4 regions of the Desulfovibrio sp. Huiquan2017 genome follow, and region 3 is predicted to be linked to each of the others. Evidence: riboswitches for the same ligand, from Rfam matches in the RefSeq annotation. Region 3 holds a riboswitch; each other region holds the start of a gene.
The links. A riboswitch is a leader RNA that binds a small molecule or an ion and turns the genes downstream of it on or off. The one in region 3 is predicted to bind cobalamin.
Positions count from the first base shown of each region.

Region 1: linked by a shared signal. The riboswitch ahead of metE (5-methyltetrahydropteroyltriglutamate--homocysteine S-methyltransferase) and the one ahead of J0909_RS03565 (ribonucleoside triphosphate reductase) in region 3 are both predicted to bind cobalamin.
Region 2: linked by a shared signal. The riboswitch ahead of J0909_RS07555 (5-methyltetrahydropteroyltriglutamate--homocysteine S-methyltransferase) and the one ahead of J0909_RS03565 (ribonucleoside triphosphate reductase) in region 3 are both predicted to bind cobalamin.
Region 4: linked by a shared signal. The riboswitch ahead of J0909_RS16020 (sirohydrochlorin cobaltochelatase) and the one ahead of J0909_RS03565 (ribonucleoside triphosphate reductase) in region 3 are both predicted to bind cobalamin.

Region 1 covers NZ_JAFMPN010000016.1:16,984-19,178, reverse strand. The annotation lists gene J0909_RS14295 (heavy metal translocating P-type ATPase) at 1-352, opposite strand, end outside; cobalamin riboswitch at 925-1,110, shown strand; gene metE (5-methyltetrahydropteroyltriglutamate--homocysteine S-methyltransferase) at 1,228-2,195, shown strand, end outside.
Region 2 covers NZ_JAFMPN010000007.1:161,737-163,931, forward strand. The annotation lists gene hemC (hydroxymethylbilane synthase) at 1-445, shown strand, start outside; gene J0909_RS07550 (hypothetical protein) at 635-832, shown strand; cobalamin riboswitch at 958-1,118, shown strand; gene J0909_RS07555 (5-methyltetrahydropteroyltriglutamate--homocysteine S-methyltransferase) at 1,326-2,195, shown strand, end outside.
Region 3 covers NZ_JAFMPN010000003.1:187,872-190,066, reverse strand. The annotation lists gene J0909_RS03565 (ribonucleoside triphosphate reductase) at 1-978, opposite strand, end outside; cobalamin riboswitch at 1,155-1,331, opposite strand; gene J0909_RS03560 (methylenetetrahydrofolate reductase) at 1,396-2,195, opposite strand, start outside.
Region 4 covers NZ_JAFMPN010000019.1:78,376-80,570, reverse strand. The annotation lists gene J0909_RS16025 (chemotaxis protein CheA) at 1-612, shown strand, start outside; cobalamin riboswitch at 626-803, shown strand; gene J0909_RS16020 (sirohydrochlorin cobaltochelatase) at 926-1,900, shown strand; gene J0909_RS16015 (FecCD family ABC transporter permease) at 1,905-2,195, shown strand, end outside.

The DNA.
Region 1 (2,195 bases), on a different contig from region 3:
TGAACGCTCCCTTGACCGGATTGCAGCCGGTGCGGGTAGCCTGGCAGGCCCGGCATTCGCAGAGCGGGGAGGCGCAGTCCGGCACCCCGGCCATAGGCAGTTCGCGCAGGGCTGGGGTGATCCCCAGGACTTCGCGGAGGGCGTCCAAGATCCGGAGCGGCAGCGTTTCGTCGGGCGTGAACGAGACCACCAGGCTCGCGCACTTGAGGTTCGGCCTGACCGTCTCGATGAAATCGAGCCGGAGCAGGCTGTCCGTCATTTGCCGGGCCAGGTCCTGGTTGCGTCGTAGTCCGTTGATCCTGTAGCGGATACGGCCGGGGATGGCGTGGCGTATTTCGATTGTTTCGGTCATGGCTGTACCAGTGGGTTATGCGTAGCGTCTGAAATACACAAATCATGATTCTGATAACGAATATCTGCGCCGGGCTGTTGGAGACATTCTTTTCACAATTAACGGTTCCACTTATGAATCAGCCGTATCGAACCGCCGTGCCTTCTGCTTGATATTGAAAGTTACTATCAATGTCACGAAAAAATAGTGGATTGATCTCCGACTCGCCGCGCTCCGGGACAAGGGGGATGCGAGTGAGCCTTGAGCCGTGGTTGGCCTTGCCCCACAGCCGAACAGGGACCTGACGGGAATAGGGGCGAGCGAAAGGGAGGCCCTGGCGGCAACAGATTTTGTCGCACAGTGAGCGCGTGTTTTTCTTGGCGTTCATAATGAGGCTTCAATGTCCCGGGTACAGCTTGAAAGTCTGAAAAACCAGGCGGAAGGCTGTGTTCGAGTCGATGACAGGGGCGCCAAGGGGGGGAACGCGGTGTATCGGGTAGGTGCAATGCGAACGTCTTGTGGTTGACGGGCAAAAGATATGGGCAATCGGAGATCGTCCGTTCGTGTTTTCTCTGACGAGGCGGGAAAAGGTTTGCAAAGCCCGGCAAGAGTATATATCAAAATATCTTGATATATGGATTTGGCAAGAAACGGAAAGCGGTGAGAAGCCGCTGCGGACGCGCCGCTGTAACCGGCAATACCCGTTGATGACCACCGGATTCGGGAAGGGATTCAACATGATGGGGCCGGAAGCCAGAAGACGTCTTGCCGGAGCGCGAACGGACTCGCGAGCGGGCTGGTGTTGCAGAGCAAAGAGGACGGCATGATGTCGTTTCGGCTCATCGCCCGTTGCCGGGATGCGCTCCTTGTCTTTCACTCTCAACCATGGAGTAGACATGCACGCGCACGTTTTGGGTTTTCCCCGCATGGGGGCAAACAGGGAACTGAAATGGGCCCTGGAACAATTCTGGCGGGGCGAGATCGGGGAGACCGAACTGGTCGCCACCGCCGACGGGCTCAGGGATCGTCACTGGGCCATCCAGGCCGATGCCGGGCTCGACCTCGTCCCGGTCGGCGACTTTTCCCTGTACGACCACGTCCTCGACACTGTGGCCATGCTGGGCGCGGTCCCGCCGCGTTTCGGCTGGTCCGGAGGCGAAATCGATTTGACCACGTATTTCAACATGGCAAGGGGCAATGCCGAAAAGGGCATCCCGGCCATGGAAATGACCAAGTGGTTCGACACCAACTACCACTACATCGTCCCGGAGCTGGCCCCTGACACGACCTTTGCCAAGACCGGCTCAAGGCTGTTCGACGCCGTCGAGTCTGCCCGCAAACTGGGGCATTCCCCCAAACCGGTTCTGGTCGGCCCTATCACCTTCCTCATGCTGGCCAAGGAAACCGGCGGTTGCAACCGGTGGGCTCACCTCGACGGGCTGGTTGAGGCCTATTGCCGGATCATCGCCGAACTCGACGGGACCTGCACCTGGATTCAGTTGGACGAGCCGATCCTGTGCACCGATCTTTCGGAGGAGGCGAAGCGGGCGTTTGGCGCGGCCTACTCCCGCCTCAGGGCGGCCGCCGTCAGTTCGCGCCTGCTGCTAGCCACGTATTTTGGCACCCTGGGTGACAACCTCGATCTGGCCTTGTCCCTGCCGGTGAACGGGATGCACGTGGACCTGGTCCGGGGGCCCGGCCAACTCGGTGAGATCCTCGACAAGCTGCCGTCGCATCTGACCCTCTCCCTGGGGCTGGTGGACGGACGCAACGTCTGGAAGACCGAGTTGGAGACCGCCCTGCGAAAAGTGAACGCAGCCTGCCAGCGGACAAAGCCTGCTCAGATCATGATCGGTTCGAGCTG
Region 2 (2,195 bases), on a different contig from region 3:
CGCCATCGTCCTGGCCACCGCCGGGCTCAAGCGGCTGGGCATGTCCGCGCCCAAGCAGGAAATCCTGGGGCCGCCGGAGTTTCTGCCCGCCGTGGCCCAAGGCGCGCTCGGCATCGAGTTCCGCTCGGCCGATGATGAGGTGCGCGGCCTGCTCGCCTTCCTGGACCACGCTCCCACCCGCTATCAGGTCCTGGCCGAACGGGGCTTCCTGACCGGGCTGGACGGAGGCTGCCAGGTGCCCATCGCGGCCTGGTCCGAGATTGAAGGCGAGACCCTCCAGCTGACCGGCTACGTCGCGGAGGTGGACGGCTCCACGCCCATCCGTCGCACGGTCGAAGGCAACGTTCGCCACGCCTGGGACCTGGGCATGATCCTGGCCGGGCGGGTGCTCGAAGCGGGCGGCAAGGCCATCCTCGACGAGGTCTACGCCCGGGAAACCAAGTAGCCGAAGCGACAACGACGATTCTACCATCGATAAATATTTGCATTTCTTTATATGAAAAAAGTCAACAAGATAAAATTGTTAGGTGAGCGCCAGCCGCGCGGACCGCTCAAAGCCCTAAAGGTTTCCCAATATTCACCGATAAAAGCGGCAAGAAATATGTTCAATGCTCCATGGAAGGAGGTACGAATCATGGAAATTGCCGGTTTGGAAACCCAGGGCCCGAATCTGTCCGAACAGATCAAGTCAATTCGCAAGGTTCGTCTCCAGCGCGAGGTGCTGGAGAATCCCGAGGTGGCCCGCGAACTCGTCAAGGTCGAGTCCACGGGCACATACAACACTCGAGGCGACATCGTTCAAGCCGTCTCCACCGACTTGGGGGATGCGTAGTGCGCACCGACTCATCCAAAGAATAAGGGCCGACCGGAAATTCCGATCGGCCCTTATTTTTTGGATGACGCCCGTCAATAGGCACGAACGGCCCCCTTGACAGTCTTTGCGCTTCACTATATCAATATATATAGATATAGTAAGACAAGAAACGGAAAGCGGTGAGAATCCGCTGCGGACACGCCACTGTAACCGATATTGCCCGGCCGAAGCCACTGCCCACGAGGCGGGAAGGCGAGGCCCGCACGGGCCGGGAGTCAGGAGACGTCTTGTCACGACAGCCGACGCGAGGTCGGCGGAAGGGGCGGCTCCGTGTATGGGCGGTCCCCGAAAAAGTCGATGAAAACCATCCGTCAGCTTCCGCCCCCGACGCGCGGAAGCCCGTTCCCGTCTTGCGGCTTACCCTGATGCCGCCCCGGCATGCCGCCGTCCGCAAGGATCGGCACGCAATCGGGGTCCATGTCCGACAACTCAAGACAAAAAGGAAAAGACCATGACCAAAACATTCGCATCCGCCACGACCCGCGATCTGCCCCCGTTCCGGGCGGACCACGTCGGCAGTTTCCTGCGCCCGGAATCCGTCAGGACCGCCCGTCTGCGCCTGCAGGCCGGGGAAATATCCGAAGACGACCTGCGCGCCGCGGAGGACGCGGCCATCCGGGACCTGGTGGAGAAACAAAAGGCCTGCGGCCTGCGGGCCGTCACGGACGGCGAATTCCGCCGCAGTTGGTGGCATCTGGACTTCTTCGCCGGGCTGGACGGCCTGCGGAAAAAGACGACCAGCACGGGGTTCGCCTTCCACGACGTCCACACCCGGGCGGAGAGCGTGGAGTTGGTGGATGAAATCCGGTTCGGCGCCCACCCCATGCTGGAACATTTCGCCTTCCTGCGGGATTGCGCCGGAACCCACACGGCCAAGATGACCATCCCCTCCCCGGCCATGCTTCACTTCGTGCTGGCCGTCCGGGACGAGCGGTTCGCCCGGCCCGCCTTTTACCCCACGGAGAACGCCTTCACCGAGGGCATCGTCCAGGCGTACCGCGACGCCGTGGCCGCCTTTTACAACGCGGGATGCCGCTACCTGCAATTGGACGATACCAGTTGGGGAGCCCTCTGCTCCGTCGAACAACGGGCGGCCATGCGAGAACGGGGCATAGACCCCGACGGGCTGGCCGAACGATATGTGGACATCCTCAACGCGGCCATAGCCGAACGCCCGGCCGACATGACGGTGACCATGCACATCTGCCGGGGCAACTACCGCTCCACTTGGTTTTCCAGCGGCGGATACGAGCCGGTGGCCCCGCAACTGTTCGCCAACGGGCGCCTGGACGGCTTCTTCCTCGAATACGACACGGACCGC
Region 3 (2,195 bases):
GAAGGAGAAGATGCGTCCGTCCGCGTCGCCGTCGAGCATGACTTCCAGGAAGGCGCGGTTGAACATGGCCATTTCCTCGGCGTATTCGCCGTAGGTGGAGTCCTTGAACTCGCCGCCGATGATGATCGGTTCCTTGGCGATGTGCGCGGGCGGTTGGAAGTCCAGGGTGAAGTTGGTGAACGGCGACTGTCCACCCCAGCGCGAGGTGGCGTTCAGGTTGTGCAGCAGCTTCTGGAGCTGCTGCTTGACGTCGTGGTAGCTCAGGCCGTCGTTGCGGATGAACGGGGCCAGATAGGTATCCACGTTGTTGAAGGCCTGGGCCCCGGCCCACTCATTTTGGAGGGTGCCGAGGAAATTGACTATCTGTCCGCAGGCCGCGTCGAAGTGCTTGGCCGGGGTGGACGAGCAACGATCGCGCAGGTTGAATCCTTCGAGCAGCAGGTCGCGCAGGGACCAGCCGGAGCAGTATCCGGCCAGACCGAAGGACAGGTCGTGGATGTGGAAGTAGCCGTGGGTGTGGGCCAGACGGACTTCCTCGGGGTACTTTTCAAGCATGTACCGGGCCTGGACCGCGCCCGCCATATGCAGGATCAGCCCCTGGTAGGAATGGGTCATGTTCGAGTTTTCGTTGACCCGCCAGTCGACGTTGTTCAGGTAGCTGTCGGTTACCTTGGCGATGTCCAGGAACGCTTCGTCCTGGGAGCGCAGTTCGCGCCGCTTTTCGCGGTAGATGATGTACCGCTCGGCCACTTTGAACAGGCGGGCATCCATGAGGACTTCCTGGACCATGTCCTGGACCTGTTCCTGCTCGGGGATGTCCACATCCGTGAGCTTTTTTTCCACTTTTCTGGCCAGCCGGTCGGCGAGCAGCGGGTCCTTGATGCCGCTGCCCTGGAGGGCCTTGAAAATGGCGTTGCCGATCCGTTTGGTGGACCAGGTCTCGATGCATCCGTCACGCTTGAGGATTTTGCTGGGCATTGAATGTCTCTTGCAGGCGTGAGACGCGGAAGGGTGCGCGCCGCACGAGGTGCGGCCGCAACAAAATCGCCTGCATTGTCGCCGATGAACGGATCTCGCGGCAGCACCGCGAGTCCTGACGACGGTTGTCGGGTAATACGCATTCTTGTCCGCATGCGGGTTCCGCGAACCGCATTCGGCAGGAAACGCTTCAGGTAGGTCTTCTGGCTTTCCCCGCCCGGCCCGCCTTCCCGCCTTGCGGCAGTGGCATGTTGGGCTGGACATTCTTACGGGGATCACAGCGGCGGGACCGCTCCGGCTTCGCACCGGATTCCCTGTTATGGCCCATGGCCACCTGAAGGACATCTGGAACGGCGTAAGACTAGCCAAAGGATTGGCGAAGCGCAAGAGCGGATTCGCCGTGATGGACGATTCATCTCAGCCGCACAGCTCCGGGACGCCTCGGAGAATGTCTAGGCATACGTCGGCATTATTGAGTGAATACAAGTGGATGCCGGGTGCTCCCAAGGCGAGTAGTTCGTGGATTTGCCGTCGGGCGATCTCCACTCCCTTGCGCCGCACGGCCTCGTCTCCGCCGGTGTCGAACGCCTCCCGGATTTCCAGGTAGAGCTTGAGCGGAATGTTTGCTCCGCACAGCGACAGGATGCGATCCAGGGACTGCATGGCCAGGACCGGCAGGATGCCCGGCACCACGGGATTGTCGATGCCCCGGGAGCGGAGCCGCCGCACCATGTCCTGGTATCGACGCACGTCGAAGAACAATTGGGTCACGCCGAATTCCGCACCGGTGTTGAACTTGTGGCAGGTCCAACGCAGGTCGTCGTCGATGGACGGGGACTCGGGGTGGGCGTCTGGGTAGCAGGCCGCGGCCACGCCCATCTCCGGCCATCCCCGGCGCACGAAATCCACCAAGTCCGAGGCGTGCCGGAAATCCTTCCAGGCTCCCGTCGGATCGTTGCCAGGCATGTCTCCGCGCAGGGCCAGGACATCGCCCACGCCCGCTGTCAGCAATCGGTCGATGTACTCGGCCACGCTCCGCTTTTCCGCGCCCACGCAGGTCAGATGCGACATGACCGTCAGCCCGAACCGCCCGTGCACCTCGGCCGCGATTTCCAGCGTGTTGTCCCGGAACGAGCCTCCCGCCCCGTAGGTGACCGAAGCGAATAACGGGTCGAGCCCGGCCAGTCGGTCCACCTGGTCGAAGAAACGGGGCCATT
Region 4 (2,195 bases), on a different contig from region 3:
ACCGCCGAAAAGATCACCGACGTGTCCGGGCGCGGCGTGGGCATGGACGCCGTGGTCAACGCCATCAAGGTCGCCCTGGACGGCGAGGTGTCCATCCAAAGCGAGCTGGGCAAGGGCGCGGCCTTCACCATTTCCATTCCGCTGGACCGCTCGGCCAACGAAGGCATCGTGGACGCCCTGGTCTGCAAGGTCGGCGGCGACACCTTCATCATGCCCAGCCGCGACGTGGTCGAGATTTACATGCCCCGGCGCAACGACGTGGTCGAACTGCCGGACGGCCGTGAAACCGTGGACGTGCGCGGCGAGATTCATTCCCTGCTCCGGTTGGCCGACCTCCTTGAGCTAACCCCGGAGATCGACAACATCGAGATGGCCCAAGCCATCGTGGTCCGAGTAGGCGACTACAAGGGCGCCATCCTGGTGGATGAGGTCCTCAGGCAGCAACAGGTGGTCATCACCGGCTTCACCGTCCCGGTCCAGGAAATCTTCAACATACCCATCCTGGGTTACGGTATGATGGGCGAATCCGACGCCCTGGTCATCGACGCCGAGGAGATGATCCAGCAGTTCCAGGAACGTATCACCAGGAACGCACGGTCGTCCTTGACATAAACGCCCTCCGGAGCATAGTTCACAATCTTCAGGTGTCCTCGGACTCAATAGGGAATCCCGTGCGAATCGGGAGCGGACCCGCCGCCGTGACGTTCTGCCGAACCATTTCCACACATGCCACTGGGGCTTGCCCCGGGAAGGCGGAAACGGGAGGGACCAGCCGGAAGACCTGCCTGGAGCGATCACATGGACTTGCCGCGGTGGTACGTGGGCTTGCCGCTGAGGTATAGAAGGGAAAATACGGATCCCCTTCCTCTAAATTCGAAGAGGAAGGGGATTTTCTTTCCCCACCCGCCCTTTATCGGAGAACATCATGACGTTCGTCAGAAACGCCGTCTTCCTGCTGCTCGCCCTGCTCCTGGCCGTCCCGGCCCAGGCCGGGCACCACGACGAAGGCCCGGCCAAACAGGCCGTGGTCCTGGCCGCCTTCGGCACTTCCTATCCCGAAGCGGTCAAATCCATCCTGAACATCAAGGCCAAAGTGGAACAGGCCAACCCCGGCGTGCCTGTGCGGCTGGCCTTCACCTCCAACATCATCCGCAAGATATGGCAGGAGCGCCAGAACGACGCGGCCTGGAAAAAGGCGCACGCCGACATCCCCGAGGAAGTCCTGTACGTCAAGCACCCCCTGGCGACCATCGCGGACCTCCAGAACGACGGCTACCGCGACATCACCGTGCAGTCCCTGCATGTCTTCGCGGGCGAGGAGTTCCACGACCTGATCACCCTGGTCGGCTCTCTCAGGTCCATTCGCACCCTGAAGCCGCGCCATGCGCCCTTTGTCCGGCTGGCTCTGGGCCGCCCGGCTCTGGGCATGCCCGGCGAGGCTCATCCCTATACAGAGGATCTGGCCACTGCGGCCAAGACCTTGAAAGCCGATGTGGACCGTGCCCGCAAGATGGACGCCGCCCTGGTCTACATGGGCCACGGCAACGACTACTTCTCCACCGGCATCTACTCGGAATTCCAGAAGGTCATGCGCGAAACCTACGACTACCCGATCTACATCGGCTGTGTCGAAGGGTTCCCCGCCTTCTCCGACATGGCCGTGGCGCTCAAGCATTCGGGCAAGAAGAACATCCTGCTCAAGCCGTTCATGATCGTGGCCGGCGACCATGCCTCCAACGACATGGCCGGCGACGAGGACGACTCGTGGAAGGTCCAGCTCACCAAGGCCGGATACAAGGTCACCCCGGACCTGACCGGCCTGGGCATGCTCGACGCCTGGGCCGAACTGTACGTGGCCCACGTCAAGGACGCCATGGCCCCGCGCCCGGGCGTGAAATAACCGTATGATCCACGCCGCCTCCCGCACTCCATTGCGCAATGGTCTGATCGTCGGGCTGCTCGCCGCCACGCTGGCCGGGCTGGCCCTGGCCGCCTGCGCCCTGGGGGTCATCCACATCCCGCCGAGCGAGGTCCTGCACGGCCTGGCAAGCGGATTGCGGGGGGCGGCGGACGCCCTGAACTCGACCACGGCGGGCATCCTCCTCGACGTCCGAGTGCCGCGCATCCTGACTTGTCTGGCCGTGGGCTTCGGCCTGGCCATGGCGGGCGCGGTCTTCCAGGGGCTGCTCCTCAAC